4 regions of the Methylophilus sp. 3sh_L genome follow, and region 1 is predicted to be linked to each of the others. Evidence: predicted binding sites of a transcription regulator. Region 1 holds the regulator's gene; each other region holds the start of a gene.

Region 1 (8,143 bases):
CAGGTTAAAGCTAACGCCGATACCTATGCGGCACAAGTCTTCAAAATCCTTGATCCTGCTAAAACCGAGATCGTTTTTAACTCCAAATGGTTAAGTGAGCTCGGTGCGGCTGGCATGATCAAGTTGGCTGCCAGCCATACTGTGGCCCGCATGCTGGAGCGCGATGACTTCTCCAAGCGCTTTAAAGGCAATCAACCGATCGCGATACACGAATTTTTATACCCGCTGTTGCAAGGGTATGACTCAGTGGCACTGCAAGCCGATCTTGAGCTTGGCGGCACTGACCAGAAATTTAACCTGCTCATGGGGCGAGAGTTGCAAAAGCAGGCGGGTCAGGCGCAGCAATGTGTATTGATGATGCCGCTGCTGGAAGGCCTGGATGGCGTGAATAAAATGTCCAAATCACTGGGTAACTATATTGGGATCAGTGAAGCGCCAGAGACTATTTTTGCCAAGATTATGTCAATTTCAGATGAACTGATGTGGCGGTACATTGATTTGCTGTCTTTTGCGACACTGGAAACCATCGCCGAGTGGAAAGCACAAGTCGCAGCTGGTGAAAATCCCCGCAATATCAAAGTCGGCTTTGCACAGGAAATTGTGGCGCGTTTTCATGGCCAAGCTGCCGCAGAAAAAGCGTTGCAAGACTTTCAAACCCGAGCCAAAGGCGGCATCCCAGACGAGGTGCCTGAAGTGTCAGTGACCATTGAAGGCGAAAGCATAGGCATTAGCCAATTGCTCAAGCAGGCAGGCCTGGTCGAAAGTACTAGCGAAGCGATGCGAGCCATACAGCAGGGCGGTGTCAAGCTAGACAGCGTCAAGGTCGACGATAAAAATCTACCCTTGGCAAAAGGGATCACGGTGGTTGCGCAGGTTGGTAAACGCAAATTTGCCAAGATTACGATCAGGTAATAGGGATTGATAAGTTTGTCCCGACAAGCAAAAAGGCCGCGAATGCGGCCTTTTGTTTTAAAGCGATTTGCGCAAATTTGCGGGCGGAATATTCAGTGACTCACGGTATTTGGCAATCGTCCGGCGGGCAACGACGATGCCTTGCTGGGCGAGTGTGTCGGTGATCTGATTGTCCGACAACGGCTTTTTCGGGTTTTCTTCAGCCACCATTTGCTTGATCAATGCGCGGATGGCCGTGGCAGAACATGAACCGCCTGCATCGGTGGCAACCGAGCTGCCAAAGAAGTATTTGAGTTCATAGACGCCCCGCGGTGTGAGCATGTACTTATGCGTGGTGACACGTGAAACGGTGCTTTCATGTAAATCGAGCTCTTCGGCGATTTCACGCAGCACCAGTGGCCGCATGGCAATTTCCCCGTGCTCAAAGAAGTTGCGCTGGCGGTCCACAATGGCTTGCGACACGCGCAGAATGGTCGAGAACCGTTGCTGGATGTTTTTAATCATCCATTTGGCTTCTTGCATCTGGCTTTGCAAGTATTGGCCTGAGCTCTCGCGGTTGCGCTTGAGGATGTCTGCGTACATCTGGTTGATGCGTAGCTTGGGAATCACTCCATCGTTTAAGGAGGCGACCCAGATGCCTTTGATTTTTTTCACCACCACATCGTGCTGGATAAAGTGATCGTGACTAAAGTTGGAAAACTCGCTGCCGGGTCTGGGGTTTTGTTGGCGGATCAGTTGTTGTGCGGCTTTGAGTGCGGCTTCGTCACAAGCCAGCACTTTTCGCAGTTTGACAAAGTCTTTGTTGGCTAGCAGCGCCAAATGGTCTTTGGCGATTGCAATCGCCGTTTGCAGATATGGCGTCTCTGCGGGCAAGTGCATCAGTTGCAACAGCAGGCATTCACGTAAATCACGTGCACCAACGCCCAGGGGGTCCAGGTTCTGGATCAGCTTGAGCGCGGTTTCCAGTTCTAGCAGCTCTACTTCAAGTTCAAGAGGCAGGTGCTCAACGATCTCCTGTAAATCCTGTTCGAGATAGCCATCGTCATTAATGCTGTCCAGCAATAACTTGACCAGGCTCATGTCCCGCTGCGACAAGTGTGCCAGCTGGATCTGGTCTATTAAATGCTCACGCAAGCTGATGCTGGTGGTTTCCTGCCGGGAAAAGTCGCTGTCTTCATCTTCTTGATGATTGCGGCCGGCCTCATCCCAGTTGCTGGTACTGCCAAACTCCTCATAATCATCTTCAAATTCTGGCGGGGTGAATTCCTCGCTTAAGTTAGGCAGATCGCTCTCGCTCCCGCCAAGGTCGTCATGCAGCTCTTCGCGCAAGCTTTCCGCGGGTGCTGTGATTTCATGCTGCGTGGCCATGTCAAACGAGCTGGCATCTGTCAGCTCTGGCTCGGGGCTGGCCGCTGGCGCTGAACCCTCTTCAAACTCGCCGTCTTCTCCGTCAGACATTTCTAACAAAGGGTTTTCTTGCAGGATGGTTTCCAGCTCCTGGTTCAGCTCCAGCGTGGACAGTTGCAGCAAACGGATAGACTGCTGCAACTGCGGAGTCAGCGCCAGGTTTTGCGAAATACGTAATTGCAGGTTCTGTTTCATGACGGATTACAGCCTAAAATTCTTGCCCAGATAGACTTCACGTACACCCTCGTTCTGAATGATTTCATCAGGGGTCCCTGCCGCAAACACAGCGCCTTCGTTGACGATGTATGCGCGATCACAGATGTCCAACGTCTCGCGGACATTGTGGTCTGTAATTAAAATACCAATATTTTGGCTGCTCAGGTAGCGGATGATTTTCTGGATTTCAATCACGGCAATCGGGTCAATCCCGGCGAACGGTTCATCAAGCAAAATAAATTTAGGGTCAGTAGCGAGGCAGCGTGCAATTTCAACGCGCCGACGCTCCCCCCCTGATAAGCTGACTGCCTGGCTATTGCGGATGTGCTGGATATGTAATTGATCCAGCAACGACTCCAACTTGGCCTCACGCTCCTCTTCTGTGTAGGGGCGCGTCTCCAGAATGGAGAGGATGTTGTCGGTCACGCTGAGCTTGCGGAAAATCGAGGCTTCCTGTGGCAGGTAAGCGAGGCCCATACGCGCACGTTCATGCATGGGCGCGCGGCTAACATCGGTGCCATTGAGGGTGATGTTGCCCTCATCCAGCGCGACCAGGCCGACAATCATGTAAAAGCTGGTGGTCTTGCCCGCACCATTGGGGCCAAGCAGGCCAATCACTTCGCCGCTACGTAACTCAAGCGTCGTATTTTTGACGACGGTACGGCCCAGGTAGGTTTTTTTCAGGTGGTTGACCTGCAAATGGTTTTGCTCTGCTAACGCCATGGTTTCCATCTTTAAGCTTACTCTTTACCTTGTTCGCTGGTGCTTTCAGCGGGTGCAGGTTCCACCTTGAGTTGCAGTGAGCGATTCATGCGCAACCCTTGCTGCGAGGTGGGTTTGTTGTCAATCACTGGTGGCGTGGTTTTGTTTTTAGGCTGGATCGTGGCCTTAACGCGGCTACCGGCTGTACCGTTCGGGTTGGCTTTAGTGCCGCCAATGACCTCCGCATACTCGGCATTGGCGTCATAGCTGATGTAGTCGCCATTCACAATGTCTTCGCCGCGTTTAACCCAGGCATTGGTATACAGTTGTACCTTATCCATGCGGGCATTGTATTCAATGCGTTGACCACTGCCTTGCATCCACTCGTCTTTACCGGTGCGTTTTTGCTTGAAGGTGGTTGGATTGCCAGTACAGGTGCTGTGCTGAAAGCCGTCCTGGTCCTCACGTACGATCATTTTGTCGGCCTTGATTTGCAAGGTACCCTGATTCAGGATCACATTACCAGTATAGATGCTGATTTTTTTGGCATCGTTCACGGTGACGGTATCTGCTTCCAGTTCTATCGGTTGGTCGCGGTCAGACTCTTCAGCCAGCGCAGTGGCTGGGAGGGAAAATAGCAGCCATACGTGTATGCATGTCACTAAAAATAAAGACTTCTGCGTGTTCAACTCATTTCTCCATCATCAACGCTCATTGGCGCGTTCTGTATCCGTTGCCTGGACAGGGCTTGCCGAACGATTCACTGCGGGTGGACGTTCGTAATGAACGTGTACCCGGTTAAATAGCTGCATGGTATCGGCTCTGTTATCAAAGCGCATCCCCGTCCCAGTAATGACGGTTGCCGGTTTTTGTCGGATTACCACGGGCTGGTCTGTATGGGCCACTTCGGTATCCGGCTCCATCCAAAGTTGTTCGGTTTGCATCTCTGTTTCCGGCTTGGTTACTGATGCTTGGCGGATCACCTTGACCTGCTTGCTAAATTCCACCAGTTTACCATTGGCTGATACCTGTCCACGCTGACCATAAATTTGCGTATAAGGTTTGTCCAGCCCAAACTGGGTAAAGCGGGGTCGTTGCAGCTCGGTATAGTCATTCACTGGGAAATGACGCATTTTTGCAGCGGCCAGCACATATTTGGTGTTGCCGGCGGCATCTGTACGTGTGCTGACAAAGTTGTAGAGCATATAATCGGGTGCCTGGCGATTGAGCTTGCTCATTTTCAATGCTTCTTCCTGCACATTCTGGTTAATCCAGAAGGTCAGCAGCGCCAGCAGTAGCATGAGCGCAATCGGCAATAAAATAGGGTGTTTAAGCATGCTTGAGTTGAGAACTTTCTATGCTAGACAACCTTGGCTTTCAATAGATCATGCATATTGAAAGCCCCTACCAATCGCCCCTCTGTATCTACCGCCAAAAAGCCATTGATTTTGTGTTGCTCCATCATGTTGACTGCTTCAACCGCCATCTGACTGGTTTCCAGTAAATGCGGTGTTCTGTTCATCACGGTATGGATTGGTGAATCAGGTTGTGTATTGCCTTGCATAAACAGCCGCCGCAAATCACCATCGGTGAAAATGCCAATAGGGCGTTGCGCATGATCCACAATCGCTGTAAAACCCATGCCTTTAAGCGAAATTTGCGTAATGGCTTCCTGAATGGAGGCTTGTTCAGCAATCTGAGGGACCGCTGCGCCGGTGCGCATCACATCTTTAATCCGCACCAGCAATCGTCTGCCCAAGCTGCCACCAGGGTGCGAGCGGGCGAAGTCTTCTGCAGTAAACTCGCGCAAGTCCAGCACGCAAAGTGCTAAGGCATCACCAAGCGCCAAGGCGGCCGTGGTGCTGGCCGTTGGGGCCAAGCCGAGCGGACAAGCCTCATGGCTTACGGCTGCACTCAAATGCACTTCCGATTCGCGTGACAGCGTAGACGCTTCACTGCCGGTAATGCTCAATACGCGGGCGCCAATACGGCGAATGGCCGGCAAAATATTAATGATTTCATCACTTTCGCCGGAGTTGGACAGTGCGATCACGACATCTTCTGCGGTAATCATGCCTAGATCACCATGGCTAGCTTCCGCCGGATGCATGAAAAAAGCCGGGGTGCCGGTGCTAGCTAGAGTGGCTGCAATTTTGCCACCAATATGGCCTGATTTGCCCATGCCCGTGACGACCACCCGTCCCTTGCAAGCCAAAATCATATGCACCGCGGCTTCAAATGCACTGCCTATCCGGTCTGCCAATTGCCTGATTTCATCGGCTTCGTGCACCAACACCCCTCGTGCGCGAGTCACGATGTCTGGTGTTTTAACAAGATGGATGCCGGAATTTGCTGTCATCATGGCGGGTTAGTATAACAAGCGAGTTGCCTCACGATAAAGTAAAAGACTCTTTTTTTACGGTTTTTTTACTACTAGGCACATTTTTTGCATAAAACAAAGATTTGTGGCAGGATGCATCATCCTGAAACAATTGCGTTTCATAATAGACATTAACCTTTCAGCACAGGCTGATTGCGGTCAAACGCCTGTTTGGCCAGTTTGGTATAAACGCTTTAGAGCTTTGCATGTTTGATTCCCTGATACATCTTTTATTACTGCTGACCAGTTCAGTCTTTGCCGTGGGTTTATTCCGCATCCTCGGCCTGCCTGCCATGCTTGCCTATTTCATGATCGGCATCGTGTTGGGGCCACACGCACTGGGCTTGCTGGAAGACGAGGAGTCTGGCCGGCAGGTCGCCGAGTTCGGGATTGTGTTTTTGATGTTTAGCATAGGCTTGGAATTTAGTTTGCCTAAGCTATACGCCATGCGTAAAACCCTGTTCGGGCTGGGTGGCGGACAAGTGGTGCTGACCTTGCTCGCTAGCTTGGTGCTGGGCAAAATGGCCGGCCTTAGCTTGACTTCCGCTTTTATTATTGGCGCCGCCATCACCATGTCTTCGACGGCGATTGTGTCCAAAATTCTGATGGAGCGCGTCGACCTTAACTCCAGGCATGGCCGACTGAGTATTGGTGTGTTGCTGTTCCAGGATCTGGCGGTGATCCCTATTTTGGTGTTGATCCAGACACTAGGCGCCCATAGTGATAACTGGCTGGATGTGCTGGGGCTCACACTGGTCAAGTCATCCGTCCTGCTGTTTTTACTGTTCAAGTTTGGTAAAAATATGCTCAACTTCTGGTTTGAGTTGGTGGCAAAACAGCGCTCACGCGAGTTGTTCGTGTTGAATGTGTTGATGGTGACCTTGCTAATGGCTGCCGCGACCAATTACGTGGGCTTATCGTTTGCGCTGGGTGCGTTTGTCGCAGGCATGTTGATTTCCGAGACCAAGTACCGCTACCAGGTGGAGTCGGATATTGCGCCTTTCCGCGATATATTGCTGGGCCTGTTTTTTATCAGCGTAGGCATGTTATTAAACGTGTCGGTGCTGGTTGATCATATCGTACTGATTGTGTTCCTGTTAGCGTTGTTCCTGGTATTTAAAATCGGCTTGATTGCCTTGCTGACCAAGTTTTATGGCTTCGAGATGGGTGTCGGTGTCCGTACGGGTATTATTCTTGGGCAGGCGGGTGAGTTCAGTTTTGTGGTGCTGGCGCTTGGCTTGCAAACGCACTTGATTGATGGCGAGTCGCTACAGCTGGTGCTGTCTGTCGCTGTGCTTTCGATGTTGGTAGCGCCATTTATTATCCAGTATAACGGGCGTATTGCCCGCAAACTGGTCAAAAGCTACACGCGAAACAGTTACAAGGTGGTGGAAACCATCCAGGAACATAGCTTGGACTTGCGTGACCATGTGATTATCTGCGGCTATGGCCGTAGCGGCCAGTATTTAGGCCGGTTTTTGCGTGAAGAAAACATTCCTTATGTTGCCCTGGATATGGATGCAAGCCGCGTGCAAGAAGCGGCGGCGGCTGGCGAAAATGTGATTTATGGGGATGCGGGGCGTCGCTCTGTCCTTGAGGCTGCTGGCCTGGGTCGCGCCAAAGCGGTGATTGTGAGCTATGCCGAAACCCGTGCCACCATGAAAGTATTGCATGTGATCCAGGAAAAATATCCCATGCTGCCTGTGATTGTGCGCACGCATGATGACAGTGAAATGGATATATTGCGCGATGCCGGTGCCGCTGAAGTCGTGCCAGAAATTCTGGAAGGCAGCCTAATGCTGGCCTCACATGCGCTGGTAACGCTGGGGATTCCGCTCAACCGTGTGGTCAAACGCATCCGTTTATTCCGCGAAGAACGCTACAAGATGTTTAAAGGCTATTTCCGCGGGGTAAGTGATGCAGACACCGCTACCGCCGCCTTGCCGCAACTACACTCGGTTGAAATGTATAAAAACTTTTATGCACATGGCTTGCGCCTTGATCACATCCCGTTTGAAGACTTTGCGGTTGAGGTCAAACAATTGCGGCGCCTGAATATGCCAGAGCCGATTGCGCCACGCCCGGATATTATCCTCACCGAAGGCGATATTCTGGTCTTGCTCGGCAGTAACGCTGCCCTGATCGCCATGGAAGTCTATTTGATTTCCGGCCGCAAACCGTAAGACAATACCGGCCTGATGTCCTCGCAGAGGCATCAGGCTTTTCTTCATCAATACATCGCGTTATGGCAAATACTTCCGTGGTTGTGGTGGGGGGCGGCATAGTTGGCTGCCTCACTGCCATGCAGTTGATCAAACAAGGACACACCGTCACGCTGGTTGAGCGCAATATCGTCGCGGCCCAAACCTCAGGCGAGTCTTCGTGGGCCGGGGCTGGCATCGCTTTTCCACTATTGCCCTGGTTTTACCAGGATGTTGTCAACGAGTTGGCGCTGGCCGGCGCACGTGCTTATCCCGGGGTGAGTGCCGAGCTCTTTGCTGAAACCGGCATAGACCCCGAATGTAC
Region 2 (8,143 bases), on a different contig from region 1:
AGATGGTTTTACCCGGCTGCGAGTCGCAATCGATCATGCCATGGTGCTGTGTAATAAAGGTTTGTGCCAAGGCGAGGCCCAAGCCTGTGCCGCCTTCCCGACCGGATACCAGTGGGTAGAAAATACGCTCTTTAATGCCGGCAGGAATCCCTGGGCCATTATCAATAATCTCTAAATGAATCCCTACGCGGTAACGTTTTCTGGCGAGTGTGATCTGCCGTTCAGCTCGCGTGCGTAAGGTAATACTCGCGCCTTCAGTCTGATGTTGTTGCATGGCCTGTGCCGCATTACGCGCAATATTGAGTACGGCTTGTATCAACTTCTCGCGATCACCAATCAGTTCAGGCAAGCTGGTGTCGTAGTCGCGGATCACGCGGATATGGTTGGGCGATTCGGCCAGTAGCAGGCTGCGTACGCGCTCCAGCACCTCATGAATATTGGTAGGCTCATATTTGGGCACACGATGCGGTGCCAGCAGCCTATCCATGAGACTATGCAGCCTGTCAGCCTCCTTGATAATCACTTGTGTATATTCTTTCAGGCTAGGTTGGGGTAGCTCAAACTCAAGCAACTGTGCTGCCCCACGTAAGCCACCGAGTGGGTTACGGATTTCATGCGCCAGATTTCTTAATAGCTCAGAGTTAGCTTGTTGTTGTATCAGCATGCGTTCTTCACGGGCAATACGCAATTGCTGATCCATTTGCACAAATTCCAGAATCAGCATGTCCTCAGGCGTTTGGTTGAAGGAGGCTGAGATAGGCGTTACGGTACAGGTAACAGCCGTGGTATGGCCGCGTTGGGTGGTCAGCGCGAACTCATGCTCACGATAAGGGCTTTGTGTTTGAATGGCGTTGGTCACCGCCATTTGCAGGATTTCGCAATTAATAAACACGTCATGAATATGTGCGCCCTGAATCTGGTTGGCACTGAATGCAAACAAAATCTCCGCACTTGAGTTCGCATAAGTGACTTCGAGCCGGTTGTTGAGCAAAATCACTGCCGTGGCAATGTGCTCGAGACCGTTAAAGCCATTGGGAGATTTCTGTACCATGTTCTGAGTTTGTTAAAAAGAGTGAATCACGCCCTGTTTTAAAGCAAAACCCAAGCCAATTCTTACAAGAAGCGTAAAAATGATTGAGCAAGCCCCCAAAATGGTGCATTTAAAGGTTGAGCTCTTTATTTAACAGCTCGATATTGCGCTCATGTGCCTGAATTTCCGCCTCAATCACGCGCAGTTTTTCTTCATACTTGGCGACATTCCTAAACGTTTTTCCATTGGCACCTCTATAGACTTCTGGCGTATTCTGCGCTTCTTCATAGAGGAGTCGAGCATTATCAAGTGCTTGTTTTTCTTGAGAAAGTTCGTTCATCAACAACTCTCTCCGCTTTTGGTCGCGTTGGTTTTGTGTTTGATTGTCAACTTTGGGAAAGTCGGCCGGAGAAGGGGTTTTGGCCGTAGATTTTTTTTCTTTGGCTGGCGGCGGGGGCTCTGCCATTTTTGGTCCGCTAATAATCAGTTCCGCCTTGCTTTTACCTTCAGGCTTGATATTCGTGTAGGTGGTGACGCCATTGCTGTCGGTATATTTATAAATATCTGCATTTGCAGTATTGAATGCCAACAGAAACGGCCATAGGTAAAAAAGTCTTTTCATGGCAATAGTTTAGAGTAGATTGTTGAGGGTATCAACGTCTGCTTGCCTAAAAGCGTTGACGGACAAATGCGCACATAAAAAAACAGGGCAGCCTGGGCTGCCCTGTTTTAGTGCAATCTCTTCTGATTAGCAGGAGTAGTACAGACCAAACTCCACTGGGTGTGGTGTTTGGCGCAGTTTAGTGACTTCTTCCATTTTCAATGCAATGTATGAATCAATCCAGTCATCTGAGAAAACGCCGCCGCGTGTTAAGAACTCGCGGTCTTTATCCAGATACTCCAATGCTTGTTCCAGAGATGAGCATACCGTTGGGATCAATGCATCTTCTTCTGGTGGCAGATGGTACAAGTCTTTAGTCGCTGGTTCACCTGGGTGAATCTTGTTCTGAACGCCATCCAGACCAGCCATCAACAAGGCTGAGAAAGCCAAGTATGGGTTAGCAATCGGGTCTGGGAAGCGTGCTTCAACACGGCGTGCTTTGTCTGAATGCACAAATGGAATACGAATCGCAGCAGAACGGTTTTTAGCGGAGTAAGCCAATTTCACTGGTGCTTCGTAGTGTGGAACCAAGCGCTTGTATGAGTTGGTGCCTGGGTTGGTAATCGCGTTCAATGCACGTGCGTGCTTGATGATACCGCCGATGTAGTACAGAGCGAAGTCGCTCAGGCCTGCATAGCCGTTACCTGCAAACAGGTTTTTGCCATCTTTCCATACGGACTGGTGTACGTGCATCCCGGAGCCGTTGTCACCAAACATTGGTTTAGGCATAAATGTAGCAGTTTTACCGTAAGCGTGTGCAGTGTTAGTCACTACGTATTTCAGGATTTGCGTCCAGTCAGCACGCTGTACCAAGGTCGCAAATTTAGTACCGATTTCACATTGACCTGCTGTTGCCACTTCGTGGTGGTGCACTTCAACAGGCACGCCCAGTTCTTCTAAGGTCATGACCATGGCAGAGCGGATGTCGTGCAATGAATCGACAGGAGGCACTGGGAAGTAGCCGCCTTTAACGCCTGGACGGTGACCAGTGTTGCCGCCCTCGAATTTTTCACCTGAGGACCATGCGGCCTCTTCTGAGTTGATTTTCACAAAGCTACCACCCATGGTGGCATCCCACTGAACGCTATCAAAAATAAAGAACTCTGGCTCTGGACCAAAATAAGCAGTGTCACCCAGGCCGCTGGATTTCAGGTAAGCTTCAGCGCGTTTTGCCAGGGAGCGTGGGTCACGGTCATAGCCTTTACCATCAGTAGGGTCTACTACGTCGCAGGTCAGAACCAAGGTTGGTTCGTCAAAAAATGGATCGATGAATGCGGTGCTTGCATCAGGCATCAATTGCATGTCAGAGGCTTGAATGCCTTTCCAGCCAGCAATGGAAGAACCATCAAAGGCGTGACCTTCGGTAAATTTATCTTCGTCGAAGGCAGACACTGGCACGGTCACGTGCTGCTCTTTACCTCTGGTGTCGGTAAAACGGAAATCAACAAATTTGATGTCGTTTTCCGCAACCAGTTTCATTACGTTTGCAACGGACATTACATTCTCCTCAGTGATCAAGATCTAAAATGATTCAACTTGCGCACGCAAAAAAGGGACATGTTGCGGATGTCCCGGAACGTGAGCAAATATAAAAACACAAACTAGCAAAACAAATAGATATGTGGAATTTTTGGTTTACGAATTCCATTGAATCTTAGTATGTAATAGTAGCAGGAAGCATGCCACCCAAAAACAGGCATTTTGCATGGATATGAGATATCTGACATAAAAAAGCAAAATCAATACGCACCAAAAAGGTGCTCAACAACAAATTGAGCACAAAAATGGTGCTCCATGCGCTTGCGTGACTTTCACAGGTATACTCGCGGTTTGACTAGCTTATTAAAAGAACGAAGGTGTCCTTTGGAAAGTGTTGAGAAAATCTTGCAACAAGCCGCTCAGCGTGCTCAGCAAAATGGTTTGCCGTATGCCGGCGCGATGACGCCCCAGGAGGCGTATGCGCTAATCAGTCAAGATCAAAATGCGGTGTTGGTGGATGTGCGCTCACGTGCCGAGTTGGAGTTGGTAGGGCGGGTGCCCATGGCGACGCATCTGGAATGGGCATTTTATCCCGGCATGATTGCCAATCCGGACTTCGCCGATCAGTTACAAGCGCAGGTTGATCCTGCACGTACCGTCGTCTTTATGTGCCGCACCGGCGGCCGCAGCCATAATGCCGCATTACTGGCACAAAAACTCGGATATGCCAATGCCTATAACATGCTTGAAGGCTTTGAAGGCGAGGCCAATGAAGCCAAGCAACGAACCCTGATCAACGGCTGGAAACAGGCAGGGTTGCCCTGGTCCAATTAGGCAAGCAGCTTATGTCGGTTGAGAAATATGCAGTCATTGGTCACCCGATTGCGCACAGCAAATCCCCATTGATTCACCAGGCGTTTGCACAGCAATTTGGCAAGACCATTGTTTACGATAAAGTGTTGGCCCCGCTAGATGGTTTCCTGGCTACAGTGCAAGAATTGCAGCAGCAAGGCTATTTAGGGGCGAATGTCACGGTGCCATTTAAATTTGAAGCCTTTGACCTTAGCCAGACTTTATCTGAACGCGCGCAAGCGGCTGGGGCTGTGAACACCCTCAGTTTTAGCCAAGCGCAGATTCAGGGCGACAATACCGATGGTTGCGGCCTGGTCAATGACATTCTCAAACACCATCAGACAGCCTTGGCCGCAAAAAGAATATTGCTGCTCGGTGCTGGTGGGGCTGCACAAGGCGTGATGTTGCCATTGATCGCGCAGCGCCCGGCGCAAGTAACGGTCGCTAATCGCAGCCAGGACAAGGCGCAAGCCATGTTAAAGAAGTTTGCAACCGAGGCGCAGCAGTTTGACGTCTCTCTGGCAGTCACAAGCTTTACAGATCTCAATGCACCTCTCAATGAACCATATGATGTGGTGATCAATGCCACTTCTGCTGGCTTGACGGACACACCACTCTCCCTTTCATCGCAACTGTTTGGCGCGCATACCCTGGCGTATGACATGATGTATGGCCGCGAAACGCCATTCATGCAACAGGCCCGTCTGGCAGGTGCAAAAGTGGTGGATGGTTTGGGCATGTTGATAGAGCAGGCGGCAGAAGCCTTTTTTATCTGGCATGGCTTGCGTCCTGATACCGCCCCTGTGATTCAGGCATTCCGCTAATCTTCCTTGCGTCATGAAACAAAGCATTAAACTGTTTTTTGCCCTGTTTTTACTGTGGGTATTGCTGTATCAGGTTTGGATTTTCGCGCATATTTTGTGGTGGGTAGACCACAACCCGGAAACCACTGCTTTTATGGAGGCGCGACTCGAGGTGATGCAAGAAAGTCATCCGGGGGCAACACTGCAACAGCAGTGGGTCCCTTACGCTAAAATCAGCAACCACTTAAAACGCGCAGTGATTGCGGCCGAAGACAGCAAGTTTGTTGAGCATGAAGGCTTTGACTGGGTCGGCATCGAAACCGCTTTTGAGAAAAATCTCAAGAAGGGCAAAATCGTCGCCGGCGGCTCTACCATCAGTCAGCAATTGGCTAAAAATTTGTTTTTATCCGGGCACCGCACGCCTTGGCGCAAAGCGCAAGAAGCGGTGATTACTTTCATGCTTGAAAAGCTAATGAGTAAACGCCGTATTCTCGAAATCTACCTTAATGTGATTGAATGGGGCGATGGCGTATTTGGGGCGCAAGCGGCTGCCAAACACTATTTTCGCACCTCCGCCTATGCACTTGCGCCCGTGCAGGCGGCTAGACTTGCGGCCATGATTCCGAATCCGCGCTTTTATGATTTGCATCGCAGTACGCGGTTTTTGAATCGGCATAGCGCCACCATTCAGGCACGCATGCGATTAGTCAAAATACCCTGATTTTATGCGCCTGATTTAGGTATTAACGTGAAACACTCCCACATACAATGTTTGCTATCAATGGATTTGCCTGATCATATTCTTATCGATCAGATTCATAGGCGGTGCATGCAAGTGCATCGCCAGGCCGGTTGCATGTTGACCTTAGCCTTTGACAGCGAGATGTTTTACAAGGGTGTGAGGTAACGGCCAGGTTAACTGGCCGTATTTTTTTAAGGCGCATTCCTCGGTTGTCTAATGACTTGCACGTCGCTGCTTTAACTGGTGCCGATATCAAACATGGCATCCAGATCCTGCTTGCGGTAGGTGCGCAGTGACAGCATGGTTTCGGTTCTCACTATGCCGCTGATGGCAGCAAGTTGATGAGTCACCAGTGCTGAGAGCGCCTCGGGACCGGTGACTTGTATGATGGCCACCAGGTCATATTGACCACTCACCGAATAAACTTCTGTGACTTGTGCTAACGATGCCAGGGATTCTGCCACGGTTGCCATCTGTTGACGCTCAGCGTTCACCAACATAATACAGGTCATCATCAAGACTCTCCTTATGACATGCTCCGCCAATCAATGGCGGAGCTTACACAGCATTCAAACAGTTTTCGTCTGTACCGGCATCTTCTGCGCGGTATCAGGTTGATGGCGCCGTAGCAGGGCCTTATGCAGATACCGAAAATCGGCCGGATCAATCGGTAAAAACCACTGCTTGAAGCGGGTCGCGACGCCCAGCGGCAGGCGCATGTCCGATAACAGCTCGTCAATATGATGCAGTGAGAACGGAATGATATTGGTGCCTTTGGAGTGTTTGCCTTCTGTACGCGCTTCCATCCATGCCAGACGTTCTTTGATTGTGCTGCGTTGCGCCTCTGCGGTCGGCAACTTCATCTTTCCACCAATCCAGTCGGCCAGCCAGTAAGCGCCTACTTCGGCATTGAGCTGGCTAAAGAATGAAGAGTTATAACCATTAAACGCCAGACCTGGCATGCCAACCGGTGCCATCGACCGGTACAGCACAAAATTACCTTCTGCATCGGTCACATGTTTCATCACGTCATCGTTCAAAAAAGGCACACGCTGATGCCAGCCTGTCCCGCAAATCACAATGTCGGCTGGCAAACGGCGGCCATCGGTTAAATGTGCATAACGCACGCCATGCTCAATGCTAAAGCCTGTGATACTGTTTTGTTTGGCAACGTCAATATGACCCGCCTCCACGCTTTCAAAGAAACCTTCGGTGACCAGGCTGACGGTACTGCGCGCAATCGATTCTAGTGGCTGGTCAGGCTTGAGGCCCAGTTTTTCGAGGCGGCATTGGCGGTTGATGACCCACTGCACCTGATTCAGCATGCTGTTACGGATCGGTTTGCCGATGCCGTGCAAAAAGCGCTCTATGCCTTTAAGGCGGATATATTTAAACAAGCCTTCACCCATGCGCGTCAAAAACAGGTATTTGTAATTGAGCACATTCATGAGTCGTTTTGGCACTTTCCAGATCAAATGTCTGGCCACCACTGTAGTGCTCGCCGCTTGCTGGCAAACCGCTTGTGCCACATCGGTAGAAGATTTGCCATAGCCCACAATCAGCACATGCTTGCCTTTGGCATCTGCAAGCTCCTTGAACTCGCTGGTGTGGCAAATACGGCTACCTGCGGCGGTAAATTCGGCTGCACCCGGATAGTCCGGGATCATGGGCTGCGAAAAAATTCCGTTACAGACAATTAAAAAATCAAAATGTCGCGTTTCCTCTGCTTTGCCTTCGGTCTTGACGGTGAGTTGCCAGCCTTTTCCTACCGGTTGGGCTAATTTCACTTCGGTATTCAATGCAATCAAATGTGCAAAATTGAACTGCTTGGTATAGGCATCCAGATAGTGCTGCACCTGCTCGCCACTTGGCCACTCAGGGTAATGCTTGGGATAGGGGAAATCTGAAAAGGCATAGGTGGACTTCACATTTTGGGTGGTCAGGTTAGGGTAGCGTCTGGAGGCGCTCCACACCCCGCCGACATCAGCCTCCTTCTCAAACACCGTGACCTGGTGACCAAATGCAGTCAGCACTTTTGCTGTACTCAAACCGGCAAACCCGGCACCCACAATCGCAATATTCATACGGTTTCCTTTGCGCTTAAAAATTCATACAGGGCCTATCCCTGTATCGTCGGCTGCAGTATTGAGCGAGCAAGGTTTGCCGACTATCCAGAAACTGCCTGCACTATCCGCGTTCGGCAACAACTTGCATGCGTGCTGAATTTGGTTGCGCAATGCGGATAGTGACTGCACGGAGCGGATAGCTCCGCCGTCTGCGCTGCGAGAAAGTAGCAACCACAACGAAGGTGATCACTTGCCTTCCCACCCTTCAACCGAGCAAGCGAGACGAAAAATGGGACAAATGATAGAAATCAGCGCGCAATTCCCGGCCTTTAAAGGCTATCTGGCACTGCCAGCCACCGGCAGCGGGCCGGGCCTGGTGTTGTGCCAGGAAATTTTTGGCGTGAATGCCAATATGCAGGCCATTGCCGACCTGTATGCCGAAGAGGGCTATATGGTGCTGGTGCCTGATTTGTACTGGCGCCTGCAGCCTGGCATTACCCTGACCGATGC
Region 3 (8,143 bases), on a different contig from region 1:
TCGCCCAGTTGCGCCGATTCTTCAACCTTAACGGTTTTCAGGTAATGGCGGATATGTGAGCGCGCCTTGCCGGTGACCACATAGTTGAGCCAGGCCGGGTTAGGTTTGGCCAGCGGCGCAGTAATGATCTCCACATGGTCACCATTGCGCATTTCACTGCGTAATGGCGCCAGTTCGTTATTAATTTTGACCGCAACGCAACTGTTGCCGACATCCGAGTGCACGGCATAAGCAAAATCAACCGCCGTCGAGCCGCGCGGCAAAGCCATGATGTTGCCTTTGGGCGTAAACACATACACCTCATCCGGGAACAGGTCGACCTTGAAGTTCTCCAGGAATTCATGACTATCGTCACTCTCGGTCTGGATTTCCACCAACCGTTGCAGCCACTGGTGAGTTTGTTGTTGAAGCTTGGTCAGGTGGGCATCGGTAGTTTTATACAGCCAGTGCGCCGCCACGCCCGCATCGGCAATATTGTGCATTTCCTGGCTACGGATTTGCACTTCAATTGGCGTGCCAAACGGGCCAAACAGTGTGGTATGCAAAGACTGGTAACCATTGGCCTTCGGGATGGCGATGTAATCCTTGAAGCGGCCAGGGATGGGTTTATACAAGGCATGCAAGGCACCTAATGCCAGATAACAGGCGGCATTGTCCTTGACGATCACCCGAAAACCGTAAATGTCGTTAATTTGCGACAATTTCATCGATTTTTCGCTCATCTTTTTATAAATACTGAACAGGTGCTTTTCGCGGCCCTGTACGTCGTATTCAATGCCATATTGCGACAGCTGATTCTGGATCGCTTCCAGGATTTTGCTGATGACTTCTTTACGGTTGCCGCGCGCTAGCCGGATCGCTTTATCAATAACGCGGTAGCGGTTGGGGTACAGATACTTAAGGCTCAGGTCTTCCAGCTCGTGGTAGATCGGGTTCAGGCCCAGCCGGTTGGCAATTGGCGCATAAATATCCAGCGTTTCGCGCGCAATGCGTTTCTGTTTTTCAGGACGCATCGCGTCCAATGTTTGCATGTTATGCAGGCGGTCGGCCAGTTTGACCAGAATCACGCGCACATCCTGGCTCATCGCCAGTAGCATTTTGCGGAAGTTTTCGGCCTGGGCCTGGGTGGCCGTTTGTAGCTCGACCTTGTCCAACTTAGTCAGGCCATCAACCAGATCCGCCACCTGTTTGCCAAAGCGTTCGGCAATGGCGGCAGTGTCCACCTCTGTGTCTTCCACTACATCATGTAGCAATGCCGCGAGTAGGGTGGGTAAATCCAGGTGCAGCTTGGCCAGGATGCAGGCTACGGAAATCGGGTGGGTGATATAGGGCTCACCGGTTTTACGGATTTGGCCCGCATGCGCCTGGTCGGCATAGCGATACGCTTGCCAGACCAGTTGCACTTCTTCTTCAGTGAGATATTTGCGGATGAGCTGGGTAAGGGGGGAATCCTCACGGTCAGCCGGGAGCAAGTCCGCTTCTTCAAAGTGGGCTTTGGACTTGCGGTGGGCGTGGTCGCCTGATGTCTGGGGCATGGCTGCTTAAGCGTGGCCCTTTTTCGCTAACAGCTCAACGCCAACTTTGCCAGCGGCGATTTCGCGCAAGGCAATCACGGTCGCTTTGTCTTTTTGTGAGTAACCATTCACCAGCGGATCAGACCCATTGGCCAATTGTCTGGCGCGGTAAGCAGCCACCAGGGTCAATTGAAAACGGTTAGGGATGTTGTCCAAGCAATCGTCGACAGTAATACGTGCCATAAAAACCTCTATCTGTTTGAACCATCAGCCTGGCGGGAGCCAGCTTAGGTAAGTGATTGAATCAATGACGCGTGGCAGGCTACCTGGCGGTTTAACTGCAAGCGCTGGGCGCGAACAATCGCCATCAGATCCTGCAAGGCCACGTCAAAATTATCATTAATTGTAACATAATCAAACTCATGCACGTGACGCATCTCCGCGCGCGCGGCGGACAGCCGTTGTGCAATCACAGCTTCACTGTCCTGGCCACGGCTGTTCAGGCGGTGTGCGAGCGCTTCGATAGAAGGCGGCAGAATAAAGATAGAGGTGGCATTGGGGAATAAGGTTCTGATCTGTTGCGCGCCTTGCCAGTCGATTTCAAGAATCACATCGCGCCCGGCCGCCAGTGCACCTTCTACTTCGCTTTGCGCCGTGCCATAGCGGGCGCTATGGACATGCGCGCTTTCCAGAAAGCCACCACTGTCTAGGATCTGCAGAAATTCCGGCTCTGATACAAAGTGATAGTGGATGCCGTCTTCTTCACCTGGCCGCGGCGCCCGCGTGGTGTGCGAAACAGAGAGTTTCAGGATAGGATCTTGCGCGAGCATGGCTCGCACCAGGCTGGTTTTGCCAGCGCCAGACGCCGCCGAGATAATAAACAAATGGCCGTGACTCATGAAGCACACCATTCCGGGTCAGGCAGTGAAGAAAATACGGCTTTCAGGCCTTCACCCCAGCCTTTGCGGATGCTGGCGTAACAAGGGTCATCTTCGGTCAGGCGTTGCCGGCAGCCGGCGCTTAAAGTGTCAGTTCGGTATATCATCAAATCAATCGGTAAAGCCACAGAAATATTGCTGCGGATGGTGGAATCAAAAGAAATCAGCACGCATTTTACCGCATCTGTCAGGTTGGTTTGATGTTTGATCACACGATCAATGATCGGTTTGCCATATTTGGTTTCACCGATTTGCAGATAAGGTGTATCCGGCGTGGCTTCGATAAAGTTACCGGCGGCATACACATTAAACAGGCGTGGCTTTTCGCCCTTGATTTGCCCGGCGACCAGCACGCTGGCACTAAAGTCTATGCCGTGTTCTTTCAGTGCTTTGCCATCGCGCTGATGCACGCTGCGCATGGCGGCGCCAACAACGCTGGCGGCTTCAAACATCGAGTGCACGTTGTGCAAGTGGGCATGGCTTTCTGCCGATTTGAGTTGCTCACGGCACAAGTTGACTACCGATTGCGTGATTGCCAGATTGCCAGCGGTCAGCAGCACAATCATGCGTTCCCCTGGCACCTCGAAGACATGCATTTTGGGCGCAATCGCCACCTGGTCCACGCCGGCATTGGTACGCGTGTCAGAGGCCAGGACCAGGCCTTGTTCCAGCAGGATTCCTACACAGTAAGTCATTGCAAGTCAGTCATTTATCCGGTTAAAAAATCATCATAGCATGCGAGTGCTGCTATTGCTGGGCAGCTTGTGCCTGCGCGTGCAATTGCTGCAAACGGGCGTGCCGCTCGGCTTCACTCAGGGCCGCCTGGCGGTTGACGCTCACCACACTAGCCATGCCTTCCAGGCCGCCCCCCATGCGTGAGCCCGTCACTGGGCTGGCACTGCGGTAATCCAGGCCCACGGCCAGTTTGATATGGGTTTCGTCGACAACCTTCCCATTGGAAACATCCAGTCCTAGCCAGGCGTCGTGCTGCCAGACCTCCACCCAGGCATGGGTTTGCATCAGGCTGCCATCTTCGGTAAACAGGTAGCCGCTCACATAACGTGCAGGCCAGCCCAGGCTGCGGCAGCAGGCAATAAAAGCATGTGCATGGTCCTGGCAGACCCCTTTGCCCAATTGGAACGCCAGCGCCGCTGGCGTGGTCACTTGCGTAGCGCCTTTGCTGTATTGCATGCGTTCGCGCAGGGCCTGCATCATTTCCAGCGCCGGGGCATGCGCAAATGCTTGGACAAAGCCAGCGATAGCGTCATCTGGCTGGGTCAGCGGGGTCTCACGCAAAAAAAGCGCTAGCGGTAATGCGTCGGCGGGGCTGCTTTGTGCCTGCCGGGTATCGACCTCACCGCTGACCGTGATCAATAACGCCTGGTGAGGGTGGTCGATGACCAGCGTATGTGCCTGGTTGCCAAATGCATCTTCAAATGGCGTCAGCTGTCCCGCCACTTTGATCTCCCACTGTTTGACTTGCTGGCGTGGGTCGCTACGCGGCGTCAGCCGTAGCTGCTGTATGGTGTATGGCACACTTTCGCTATACACGTATTGGGTTTGATGTTCGATGGTTAACTGCATGGCGCTTCCCAAATAAAAAAGCGCAGTGCTGTTAGCAACCTGCGCATGAGGGGATCATGGCAATCGGGTATCCGGCGTCAGGTAGTGGCGCTTAAAAAATTACGTTGTATTTCCTCGCCCAGTTTGCGGTTGGCCAGGATAAATTCATCCAGAAAATGATGGACGCCATCTTTTAAGATATCCAGCATGCGGCCGTAATGCAGTCTGGCATGCATCTGCCCAGCCAGCCGTTCAGCTTCGGTGTTGCGGCTACCAGCAACCTGGCGCAAGATAGGCATGATCTCTGCATAGCAGGCATGCAGCGAACGCGGCATGTCTTCACGCAGAATCAGTAATTCAGACACTTTGGTCGGCTCAATCGCATCGCGGTAGACTTTTTGATATGCCTGAAACGCTGACACCGAGCGTAATACTGCGCTCCATTCATAGTAGTCGACCGCGCCATCATTGGCTTCCTGCATGGGGATCAGGTATTCATATTTCACATCCAGCAGGCGCGCCGTATTGTCAGCACGTTCCATGAAGGTTCCCAGGCGCACAAAACTAAAGGCTTCGTCACGCAGCATGGTGCCAAAACAGACGCCGCGGAACAGGTGCGAACGGCTTTTTACCCATTCGCAAAACTCGCTTAAACCGGATTGGGTCAGGTCCTGTTTGATGTACTGCCCAAACTCGATCCACAGCGTGTTCATGTTTTCCCAGGTTTCGGTGGTCATGGCAACGCGCACGGCACGGGCGTTTTCACGCGCACTACGTAACGAGCTGTAAATGCTTGATGGATTCTGGCTATCCATCACCAGATGTTTGATGACATTGGCGGCCGACAGCTCTTTATAGAGGCCATCGTAAATATCGCGGATGCCGGCAATTTCAAGCACGGCATCCCATAGTTCGGCTTCGTTGCTGCTGTCTGAAGGCAATAAGGACATGTTATAAGTCACGTCCAGCACACGGGCGACGTTTTCAGCGCGCTCGATGTAACGTGCCATCCAATATAAGTGATCTGCGGTACGGCTTAACATATGACGGCCTCTTGCGTTACTTGTTGGGCAGCCATTTGTGACTGCACGGTTTCTACACATACATCGTCCCGCTCCAGCACCCAGGTATCTTTGGTGCCGCCCCCTTGCGAGGAGTTGACCACCAATGACCCTTCTTTGAGCGCCACGCGTGACAAACCGCCTGGCACCACGCTGACCGTTTTGCCAGACAGGACAAAAGGCCGTAAATCCACATGGCGTGGCGCAATCCCCTGGTCAACCAGGGTCGGGCAGGTAGATAACGCCAGCGTCGGTTGGGCAATATAGTTGGCGGGTTTGGAGACAATGCGTAAACGGAATTCTTCAATTTCCTGCTTGCTGGCAGTGGGGCCGACCAGCATGCCGTAGCCGCCGGAGCCCTGCACTTCCTTGACGACCAGCTCGGGCAGATGATCCAGCACATAGGCCAGATCATCTTCCTTGCTGAGTTGATACGTAGGCACGTTCTGCAGGATGGGGGACTCACCCAGATAGAACTTGATCATCTCCGGCACGTAAATATACGTCGCCTTGTCATCGGCCACGCCGGTGCCTACAGCGTTGGCCAATGTGACGCCACCATTGCGGTAAACGGAGAGCAGACCTGGCACGCCCAACAGGGAATCGGGCTTGAACACCAGAGGGTCGAGGAAGTCGTCGTCAATGCGGCGGTAAATCACGTCCACCCTTTGCGGGCCTTGCGTAGTGCGCATATAGACGGCGTTATTACGGACAAACAAATCCTGGCCTTCCACCAGTTCTATGCCCATTTGCTGGGCGAGGAAGGCATGTTCAAAGTAGGCACTGTTGTAAGCGCCCGGTGACAGCAACACCACGGTCGGATCAGTGACCCCGGTCTGGGCGACAGAGCGTAGATTATTCAACAGCACACTGGGGTAGTGTTCGACGGGTGCAATCGGGTATTTTTTAAACAAGTCCGGGAATAGCCGCATCATCATCTTGCGGTCTTCCAGCATATAAGACACGCCAGAAGGCGTACGCAGGTTATCTTCGAGCACGTAAAACTGGGATTCGCTGGTGCGGACCAGGTCAATGCCGGCCACATGTGCATATACCTGATTCGGTACATTCACGCCCACCATTTCCGGGCGGTATTGCGCGTTGGTCAGAATACTGTGCGGGACGATGCCCGCCTTGATGATTTCCTGATCGTGGTAGATATCATGCAAAAACATGTTGAGCGCACGTACGCGCTGTACAGCGCCTTTGGACAAATGCGCCCATTCACTGGCCGAAATCATGCGCGGAATCACATCAAACGGAATCAGGCGCTCGGCGCCATCTTCTTCACCATAAACGTTAAAAGTAATCCCGACACGACGGAACAGGACTTCTGCTTCCGCGCGCTTAGCCGCCAGTTGCTGCGTAGGCACATTTGCCAACCAGCGGTTATAAGCCTGGTAAATGGCCCTTATATTGCCCCCATAGCCCTGCATTTCATCAAAAAACTGTTTGGCCGTTTGCGTCATCGTGCTGGACCTTTGCCTTACTTGTAAAATTCATTTAAACAAGAGCAAGCCGTGTGCCAGCCTATAAAATCTATTTAAATCAGTTGCTTATGGTTTTGGTGAGGGGAGTTAAAAAACAAAACGCACCATTTTGGTGCGTTTTGGAATCACGGTTTTGGTGCAGACCAGGTTTTAAATAGGGTTATTCAATATTTTGAATCTGCTCGCGCATCTGCTCAATCAGCACTTTCAATTGCATAGAGACTTGTGTCGTTTCAATCGCCACCGATTTGGAGCCCAGGGTGTTGGCTTCACGGTTCATTTCCTGCATCAAAAAATCCAGCTTTTTACCCATGGTGCCGCCAGCAGTGAGGATGCGGTCCATTTCTACAATATGCGAGTTGAGCCGCGCCAGTTCTTCATCGACATCAATGCGTTGTGCATACAGCACGATTTCCTGGCGCACACGGTCATCTTCTGACTGCATCGCTTCACGCAATTTAGCGGTCAATTTTTCCTGATATTGATTGATCAGGGCAGGTAACAACGGTTTGACGATACTGATTTGTTCACGCACGCCTTGCAGGCGGTCAAGCAATACTTGTTTGAGTTTTTCACCTTCGCGTTGGCGTGCGGCAATCAATTCATCAATTGCCTGCGACAAGCCATCCAGCAGGCTCTGCGCCAGGGCTTCGGTATCCGTGCTTTCGGTTTGGCAAACGCCTGGGAGTTTGAGCACTTCAACCAGATTGACGGGTTGTGCCTGCGGAAAATGTTGTTGCAGTGCAGTCAGGGTTTGCGCGATTTGCCCCACCATCTCCGCATTGAGTGTCAAATTGGCGACTGCCGCATCGCTCTTGAGGCTGATCCGGCATTCCACCTTGCCACGTCCCAGGCGCGATTGCAGCAATTCACGCACTTGCGCCTCAAACTGGCGTAGCGCCTCATCCATTTTGACATTCAGTTCCAGGTAGCGGTGGTTAACCGCCCGTAGCTCAATCAGCAGCAGCCCACCTGTAAAACGGCTTTCAGTGGCCGCAAAGCCGGTCATACTTAACATCGGTTGGCTAGTGGGGGAATTTTTTATCGTCATCATTGGGCTCCTGGCAAACCCGCTGATTGTATCAAATGCGGTATCGTTATGCGAAAATGCTACAAACAAGGCGGCACGTTGCGCAAATCACAGCTTTCACTGACGCGCCGCCCTTAATAAAAGCCATGATTGTGACGTTAAAGCGCTAGTGAAGCTCGCTCATAAATACGATTTTGCCTTGCCGGTAGGCACCTTGCTGCATGACTACACCATTACTAAGGTGTTGAGTCTGGGCGGGTTTAGTTTCGTCTATCTGGCGCAAGATGCGCAAAAAACCACGGTTGCCATCAAAGAATACATGCCGGTGACCTTGGCCGAGCGTGAAGGCGACACGCATATCCGCTCGAATGGTAAAAATGAAGCCGCCTATAAACATGGCATGAAGTGCTTTTTTGAAGAAGGCCTGGCGCTGGCCAATATTGAGCACAAAAATATCGTGCGTGTGAAAAACTTCTTCCGCGCCAACAGCACCGTCTATATGGTGATGAAATATGAGCGCGGCAAATCGCTGCAAGACTACATCATG
Region 4 (8,143 bases), on a different contig from region 1:
GTATGATGACTAGTAATCCATTTCATATTCACTTCATTCTTATTTAGTGTTGTTAACGATGAATTCAAGCCGCGAAGCAGATGCAATTCAAGCTTATTATAATTTATTGCACAGCAAGGGCGCCGATGCTGCCATCATGGCACAGCGCGATGCGGTGTTGGCCGAGCTGACGCCGCTGTTAAAAGATCAGGAATGTACTAGCACCATCTACCGTCAAGCCGTTGATGATTGCCTGGCTGACAAGGAAGCCCAGCGCTGGCCAGAAATCCTGACTATTATCCGTGAGTTTTATCCTTTTTGGCGCGGCGATGTGAAAGCCGTGATGCAATATGCGGATACGGTCGGCTTTGAGTTACATCCGATTGGCTGGCAACCAGCCGTCATTGATTTACAGTCTGTCTGGCCTGCCTTGCAATCCGAAAAGTTTGAAACGGCTGAATTATGGCCGCTGAATGGTTACGTTAAAGCGCTCAAATCCATGGAACACAAACAAGAGATGGATATTGAATTGCGTACGCGGATGGCAAAACTCATGCTCTTACGCTTGCGTGAGGCGCCTCTCACGGAAAAAAATGCTTACCGCATCACGGCTGACGCCACCTTGCCCTTATTTAACCTTAAAAATACCCGCCACCTTTTTCTAAACGCCGTCCGTGAGTTTTACTACTTCTGGTCTGCGCATCCTGATGCCGTTGAAATGCTCAAGCAACTGCAGCCGGTAGAGATTATTTAAACACCTTCATTGTCTTGAGGAGTTTCATCGCGCAAGCGGTGCTTATATCGCGGGTTTTACGCGTGCTGAAAACACTATCCCGTCGCGAGCGTTTAGTCTAGGCACACCGGTTAGTATGTTCTTGCAAGCGTACTTTATTTTTTTTGCACTATAAATGTGCAATGCACTTTTGTTAGTTTTATTTTGGTGCATTTTTTATTTGCAAGAAATGCCTGTCCTTTTAAAATCAATCACTTAAAAATGGCCTGATACTTGCTTAAAACTTGCGCATTTTAAAAAGGCGTGTCCTTGAGACAAAACGCCCATTAATAATTATTGAATTCGGAGAGCGAAATGGAATCATTAGTGACAGCTAATGACGTCCTGTTTGTATTGCTGGGAGCTATTATGGTCCTGGCGATGCATGCCGGTTTTGCCTTTTTGGAAGTCGGCACAGTACGTCAAAAAAACCAGGTGAACGCCCTGGTAAAAATCATGGTGGATTTTTGTGTGTCTACCATCGCCTATTTTTTTGTTGGCTATGGCATTGCCTATGGCATCCACTTTTTCAATGGCGCGGAGACCTTGACTGCGCAAAGCGGGTTTGGCCTGGTCAAATTCTTTTTCCTGTTAACGTTTGCCGCAGCGATTCCTGCCATTATCTCTGGCGGCATTGCCGAACGCGCAAAGTTTAATCCGCAATTGGCGGCCACTTTTCTGATTGTCGGCTTTATCTATCCCTTCTTTGAGGGCATTGCCTGGAATGGTCATTTTGGTTTTCAGGATTGGCTGAAAGCCAGTTTTGGCGCTAATTTTCATGATTTTGCCGGTTCTGTGGTGGTGCATGCGATGGGCGGCTGGATCGCCTTGGCCGCGGTGTTATTACTTGGTGCGCGTAATGGCCGCTACACCAAAGACGGTAAGTTGCATGCCTATCCGCCTTCGAATATCCCATTTTTGGCATTGGGTGCATGGATATTAACGGTGGGCTGGTTTGGCTTTAACGTCATGTCTGCGCAAGCTATCCAAAATATCTCCGGTCTGGTCGCGGTCAATTCGCTGATGGCTTTGGTTGGCGCTACGCTGGCTGCGCTGGTATTGGGTAAGAATGACCCGGGCTTTGTCCATAACGGTCCCTTAGCCGGCCTGGTCGCCGTCTGTGCCGGCTCGGACGTGATGCATCCGCTAGGTGCACTGATCACCGGCGGCGTGGCCGGGGCATTGTTTGTCTGGGCGTTTACCCTCACGCAAAACCGCCTCAAGATTGATGATGTATTAGGGGTATGGCCACTGCATGGCTTATGTGGCGCATGGGGCGGGATTGCAGCGGGTATTTTTGGCAGCACTGCCTTGGGCGGATTGGGTGGCGTGAGCCTGATCAGCCAATTGCTGGGCACCTTGGTCGGCGTGATGATTGCCTTAAGCGGTGGGCTGGTGGTGTATGGTTTGCTCAAAAAACTGGTCGGTCTACGTCTGGACCCTGAAGAGGAGTTTGATGGTGCGGATTTAAGTATCCATAAAATTCCAGCAGTGTCTGGGGATTAATCAATCCTCCATACTATTTTTTTACAGCATGAAGGCCCGTCTTGCGACGGGCTTTTTTATTGGGTCGATTTCTGTAGGTTCTATATCGGGTTTTAAGACTCAGTCGCACAATCTTGTGCATGCACAAGGCATAGCATGGCACTGCTTGAGCTGATGACGCAAGCGTTTGCTTTTCAGGATTTGAGCGGCTTAGTCTCGATTTAATAATAATATCGTTTCAATGAAGCTTAGGTTTCATATTTAAATCCTACATTTCATTTCTGGCAACCAAGCCACAGGTACATTCAATTTGGAGAGTAGAAATGAAAGTCTGTCATCGTATGGGCCTAATATTAGCGGGTGTTTTGATGCAAAACATTGCTTTTGCCCAAGTAGTATCTAGTTTCGGGATTGCTGTGTTACCCGACACGCAATTTTATTCACGTTATGCTACCCCTGCAGAAGGTAATCAATTTATGGAAAGATATGGCTCTGAGCCATATACATCACAAACAAGCTGGTTAGTGCAAAACTCAAAAAAATACAATATTCCCTTTGTTGTTCATGTCGGCGATGTTGTGGATCAGCAGAGTAAGATTCCACAGTGGGAAGTTGCAACGAAGGCAATGAAAATACTTGAGGATGGCGGTGTAAACTACTCCATTCTGGCAGGCAATCATGACGTTACTTACGGATGCAGTTACTGGGGATCGCAAACAGACTGCACTGATGAGCAAAGAACGAGTAATGACAACTATCTAAAATATTTTCCTACTTCCAGAGCGCAAAAGCAAAGCACCTTTGGAGGACGCAGTCCAAATGGCTGGCACGAATATCACATTTTTACGGCTGAAGGTCAGCAATACTTGGTCCTTGCTCTTTCGTGGCGCGCCTCAAATTCCGCTATCGCATGGGCTCGCCAGGTGATCAAAGATCATCCAACACTCCCTGTTATTTTGACTAGCCATGAATTCTTGGCTATACAAAGTGACGGTGTCAATGTTGTAGAAACAGACTACAGTAACTTTTTATGGGATCAACTCATCAAGGATAACGATCAAATCTTCATGGTTGTTTGTGGGCATAATCACGGCTCCGGTCACAAGGCAAGGACCAATAATTATGGTCATACTGTTTGGGAGATGGTAGTTGACTATCAAATGGCTTACCAAGGTGGTAATGCGCAAATGCAGGTATATGAATTTGACCTGACTAATAATAAGATCAATGGCTTGGCATTTTCACCTTGGGTCCCAGAAAAGCCTGAGTCGACTATCACACAGTTTGACCGCGCACTATTAACTGGCAATGGCAATGAATTTTCGGTGGATATGAATTTTGCTGAGAGGTTTAAAGGCTTTAACCCGACTTTTATTGCTGGCTCAATAAATTACCACACATCTATTGTCGAAGATTTGCGTAATGATATTGCTGAAAGCTTCACGGAGCAGCCAGAACCAGTCGTTCTTACACCGCTAGACCGAGATGATTATGCACATAGCGGTAACACTTTGGCACATTGGAAATTTGATACCGGCACAGTGGGTACTCCTGTCGTCAATGGCGCTGATAAGTATGCCGTGCCTGATCAAACCGGAAAAAATCCATTGCACTTTGAGGGTAAGTCTGGCGATATTATGTGGTCAGCCGATCATCACGCCTATTCCGCCTCTAATGGTAGCGTTTGTTTTATGACAAACGACAAGACCAAACCCAATCCTGCTTTCTTTTTTACCGATGGTAATGGTGCTTTAAGTAATGAGCAATTCAAAAACTCAGGATATACCGTTGAAGCTTTCGTAAAAATTGCCAAAGACTGGACACCGGCGAATGGTGCCTGGATGAATATTCTGACGCGTGATATGCCCAGAGGTTGGATTGGTGGTTATCAAGGGGGTGACGGGGGGGAGAGTTCACTGTTATTTGCGGTTTCAAGCCTTCGTGAATTTCAATGGGAGCCAACTACCTTTTTAAGTTCAGGTGTTGCCGAAAAAACAAACTGGTCAGGGGAGGTGATGGCCGATACATGGGAGCATGTTGCGATTGTGAATGATCCTGTGACACATGATACAACGATGTATGTTGCAGGCGCTCCGGTTTTGCGTAATGTCAAATCAGCCGTTGGGATCGCAGGTTTAAATTGGGCCGCCTGGGTTGTTGGCGCCGGTCAATATGGTGGCTGGCAAGGCGGGCATGTCAACGGGTTCCGTGGTTGTATCAACGAAATTCGTATCACCAATGCGGCACTGACTCCCGATCAGTGGCTAACCGCACGTAAAAACAGGGTTACCCCAGCCGGTAGTCGTCAAGTGGTTAACGCTACAAACAATGATGATGAAATTATTGTCACGGGGGGATCCTTGTTCACTGGAGGGAATGGTCACAATACTTACGTGTTGCGTTCGATCCGGGATGCCGGTGCTACGGTTACCGATTTCATTGTTGGGCGTGATAAGTTGAACCTCATCCAGTTGCTGAAGGCGGTTGGATATAAAGGAAGTGATCCAATCGCAGATGGCTATGTGCGTGCAGTCAGCCAGGGCGGCGATACCATTATTCAGGTGGATACTGATGGCGCTTCCAGACCGACTGCTTTCCGTACACTGATTACTTTGAAAGCAACAACCGCTAATAAAATCGACAAAAATAGCTTTTATTTCTAACGATTTTTCTTAAACAACTCAGGGTGGTGCAGATGATGAGCACTACCCATTGATGACATTCATGAGTCATATCACAGGAGTATTAAAATGAAACCGCAATTGATTTTACGCAATGTGTTAATCGCTTCTTTAATGATCTTTTCAGTCTCGGGCCACGCAATGGCAAACAACCTCCAGGTACAAAGTTACAGAGGCGATGTTGGCAATTTGAATAATGTATGGACGCTCACTACAGCCTCTAAATTCAACCAGGATGATTATCCCCTTGATGCTGGTGCGCTGAATGTTTCTGGCAATGAGCCTGAGCAAACAAATATTGGCACAGGGTTGGAAAGCTATTTAGGTTTGGCTGATGGCAGTTTGGATATTGACTCCTTCAGTGCGCAAGCTTACGAAGGCTCTGCAATGAAGCTGAGTTTCAACTTAAAAGCGGGCGACACGCTTTCTTTTGACTATAGCTTTGCAACGCGCGATGTAGGCGCAAGTAACATTGGTAAAGACTACAGTTTTATTGTGATCAACGGCAAATTGTCTACCTTAAGCGATGTGGGTAACACAACTGCAAGCCATGCCTCCGGTAATGATTTAGCGAGTACTGGTCTCACCAGTTTCTCATTCAAAGCAGACCACACCGGTAATTTCGATATCTATTTCGGCGTGGTTGATATTGGCGATTTCAATGCGAGTTCTACACTGCGATTGTATGGTTCACAGCTGGTTGCTGCAGTCCCTGAGCCAGATACAGCGATTCTGTCACTGATGGGCTTGGGTTTGGTTTGCTTGGTACGCAGGCAAAAAAGAGACGTTTAGTCACAGGTTTTTAAAGGGTTAACACATGGCTGCTACCAACTGTTAGCAAGTGTAGCAGCCATATTTTGACAATCTCAGAGCAGCCAACACCAATGAATATTGTCAGTTTTTTTTCAATATCAACTCAGTTAACTCGACTCATTTTTTTATCACTGATTGCATCTAGCGCACTCTCTGCTGAAGCGATGCAAAATGGACTGTCTCCCTTGGAGGAACCACAAAATAAAAATCCATATCGAGGCAATCGCACGGCAGAAAATATTGGTTATCGGTTATATAAAGCGCACTGTGCCCTCTGTCATGGGGAAAATGCTGTCGCTCAGGGCAAAGCCCCAGATTTACGTTTTTTACCTACAGCAGAAGAGGGGGATGCTTTTTACTTCAAATCCGTGCATGAAGGAAAAAACAGTAGCAATAGCAAAATATCCATGCCGGCTTTCGCAGATAAATTGACCCAAGAGGAAATATGGGCAATTCGTACCTGGTTGGAAACTATACCCAATGGCGATGAGTAATTCTAATCAGTAACATGACATACCGCTTGACTCGAGCCCGATTGTGAGCGCATGAAAGGCTATTGTCTTTTTGTGTTAAGACTAAATCAACGCTTATTCTCAACTTCTTAATCTCTTACAGACTGCTCCTGGCCGTCCTGATTAACCAATGACAAGCCAGCCACCAGCCGGTTTTCTGTATTCATTGACTCGGGTATCAATTCAAAAAATGGGGCAGATTCAAAACGATAATGCATGAATTGCCTTGCTGCGATCACCGTTATTATTTGCCATAATTGATTAATGGGGTGACAACCATGCACCATATTCCCAGGCTAGGTAGCCGTCCTTTGTTGGGCCTGTTGCTGACTTTTCATGCTGCGCTCTATGCAGAGGAAGGTAGCGTGAGCAGTGTGTATGAGGCGATTCATCAGGGTAAATCGGTATCACAATTCCGGTTCCGTTATGAGTATGTAGACCAGGCCAACAAGCCAGACGACGCCAACGCATTAACCTTGCAGTCCTTGCTCGGATGGCAAACCGCGCCTTACAAAGACCTCAGTGTCACGGCGCAATTGATTAATGTGAGCCACCTGAACCAGGATTTTTACGACAATAATATGGGACGCAACCATCCCAGTCAGCTACCGACGGTGCAAGATCCTGAAATCACTGATATTAATCAGTTATTTATTGATTACACCGGCATTCCGCAGAGTAAAGTCCGGCTTGGCAGGCAAATTATCCGTATCGATAATACGCGCTATGTCGGGGATATTATTTTCCGGCAATCGTCTCAAGTGTTTGACGGGCTGACGCTGACCAATCACTCGCTGGCCAACACTGAATTTTTAGTTGGGCATTATGAGCATTTGCGCCAGTCTACAGGCAAATACCGCAATACTAACTTTGATATCGCGCATGCCAGTTATCAGTATGCACCCAAGGCAAGTGTCACCGCTTACGGCTACTTTATGGATCAGCCTGACACAGGACAAAATACCGGCGTCCTGAATAATTCGCATAAGGATATCGGCTTGCGTTTTGATGGGGCGATCGATTTGCATGCTGACTGGCGCTGGCTACATACGCTGGAGCTGGCCCATCAAACGGCTTACCAAGGCGGTGCCAGCGCTATTGATGTGTCTTACCGTAGAATGGGGTTAGGATTAGGCTACAAACAATGGTTTGCCAGAGTGGATCAGGAAATTCTATCCAGTAACCACGGGTTGTATGCATTTCAAACGCCATTTGCGACCTTGCACCCTTTTCAGGGTTGGACGGATTTGTTTACCACCACCCCTAGACAAGGCATGATAGACCGCTATCTGACAGTGGGCGGTAAGTTTGACCAGTGGACCTTGCATACGGAGTGGCACACCCTCTTTGCCGATCAGCGCTATCAGACGCCTCGTGGCATGGGAGACCATTATGGTAACGAGTGGGATTTTTCCTGTGCTTATCAATACACGCCAAAGTTGCAGGCCAAGTTTGAATACGCGCGCTTTTATGAGGACGACACGTTAGGCAGCAGTCTCAACGCAGCTTCACGTAAACCGGATACCACTAAAAGCTGGTTGACGATGCTGTACCAGTTTTAATCGCTGGCTGGTCTGTGGTTGTGTGCAGCAGAGGGCAATGGGTCAAAAGATGTACTGGTTTTAATCAAGCGGCACTCGTCACCTTGAGCGTTTCAGGTGCCTTGATCAGTGTCTTGAAGTTGCTGTAAGGCATGGGCTTATAAAAGTAATAGCCCTGCACCAGCTTGCATGACGTGGTGTTCAAGAAGTTTAATTGCTCCAGCGACTCTATGCCTTCAGCCACCACTTCAAAGTGCAGGATCTCGGCCAGTTTGACAATCGCTTTAACCAGTTCGGTATTGTCTAGATGCAAGGGAATATCGTTCATAAACGCCCGGTCTATCTTGATCTGGCTAATCG

Evidence for each region. The regulator sigma-54, encoded in region 1, starts transcription at its own class of promoters, with help from an activator protein. The targets are predictions, from matches to a motif close to TGGCACNNTTCCTGCT.
Region 2: the regulator sigma-54 is predicted to act here: its motif matches at 3,361-3,376, upstream of glnA (type I glutamate--ammonia ligase).
Region 3: the regulator sigma-54 is predicted to act here: its motif matches at 6,589-6,604, upstream of ACIDF8_RS08445 (circularly permuted type 2 ATP-grasp protein).
Region 4: the regulator sigma-54 is predicted to act here: its motif matches at 975-990, upstream of ACIDF8_RS06315 (ammonium transporter).

Annotation. Positions count from the first base shown of each region.
Region 1 is NZ_JBKOUF010000007.1:87,669-95,811, reverse strand. It holds gene tyrS (tyrosine--tRNA ligase) at 1-912, shown strand, start outside; gene ACIDF8_RS12665 (RNA polymerase factor sigma-54) at 970-2,514, opposite strand; gene lptB (LPS export ABC transporter ATP-binding protein) at 2,521-3,258, opposite strand; gene lptA (lipopolysaccharide transport periplasmic protein LptA) at 3,276-3,926, opposite strand; gene lptC (LPS export ABC transporter periplasmic protein LptC) at 3,942-4,574, opposite strand; gene ACIDF8_RS12645 (KpsF/GutQ family sugar-phosphate isomerase) at 4,598-5,599, opposite strand; gene ACIDF8_RS12640 (cation:proton antiporter) at 5,824-7,800, shown strand; gene ACIDF8_RS12635 (NAD(P)/FAD-dependent oxidoreductase) at 7,863-8,143, shown strand, end outside.
Region 2 is NZ_JBKOUF010000003.1:46,586-54,728, reverse strand. It holds gene glnL (nitrogen regulation protein NR(II)) at 1-1,051, opposite strand, end outside; gene ACIDF8_RS07995 (DUF4124 domain-containing protein) at 1,161-1,652, opposite strand; gene glnA (type I glutamate--ammonia ligase) at 1,779-3,188, opposite strand; gene ACIDF8_RS07985 (rhodanese-like domain-containing protein) at 3,555-4,004, shown strand; gene aroE (shikimate dehydrogenase) at 4,016-4,846, shown strand; gene mtgA (monofunctional biosynthetic peptidoglycan transglycosylase) at 4,860-5,546, shown strand; gene ACIDF8_RS07970 (Lrp/AsnC family transcriptional regulator) at 5,804-6,082, opposite strand; gene ACIDF8_RS07965 (flavin-containing monooxygenase) at 6,137-7,651, opposite strand; gene ACIDF8_RS07960 (dienelactone hydrolase family protein) at 7,932-8,143, shown strand, end outside.
Region 3 is NZ_JBKOUF010000003.1:149,650-157,792, reverse strand. It holds gene ACIDF8_RS08475 (RelA/SpoT family protein) at 1-1,535, opposite strand, end outside; gene rpoZ (DNA-directed RNA polymerase subunit omega) at 1,542-1,757, opposite strand; gene gmk (guanylate kinase) at 1,802-2,413, opposite strand; gene ACIDF8_RS08460 (peptidase) at 2,410-3,147, opposite strand; gene ACIDF8_RS08455 (transglutaminase family protein) at 3,200-4,036, opposite strand; gene ACIDF8_RS08450 (alpha-E domain-containing protein) at 4,114-5,058, opposite strand; gene ACIDF8_RS08445 (circularly permuted type 2 ATP-grasp protein) at 5,052-6,545, opposite strand; gene ACIDF8_RS08440 (YicC/YloC family endoribonuclease) at 6,727-7,620, opposite strand; gene ACIDF8_RS08435 (serine/threonine protein kinase) at 7,766-8,143, shown strand, end outside.
Region 4 is NZ_JBKOUF010000002.1:122,631-130,773, forward strand. It holds gene ACIDF8_RS06310 (hypothetical protein) at 59-733, shown strand; gene ACIDF8_RS06315 (ammonium transporter) at 1,067-2,257, shown strand; gene ACIDF8_RS06320 (LamG-like jellyroll fold domain-containing protein) at 2,605-4,899, shown strand; gene ACIDF8_RS06325 (PEP-CTERM sorting domain-containing protein) at 4,987-5,709, shown strand; gene ACIDF8_RS06330 (c-type cytochrome) at 5,802-6,224, shown strand; gene ACIDF8_RS06335 (alginate export family protein) at 6,521-7,804, shown strand; gene ACIDF8_RS06340 (putative bifunctional diguanylate cyclase/phosphodiesterase) at 7,869-8,143, opposite strand, start outside.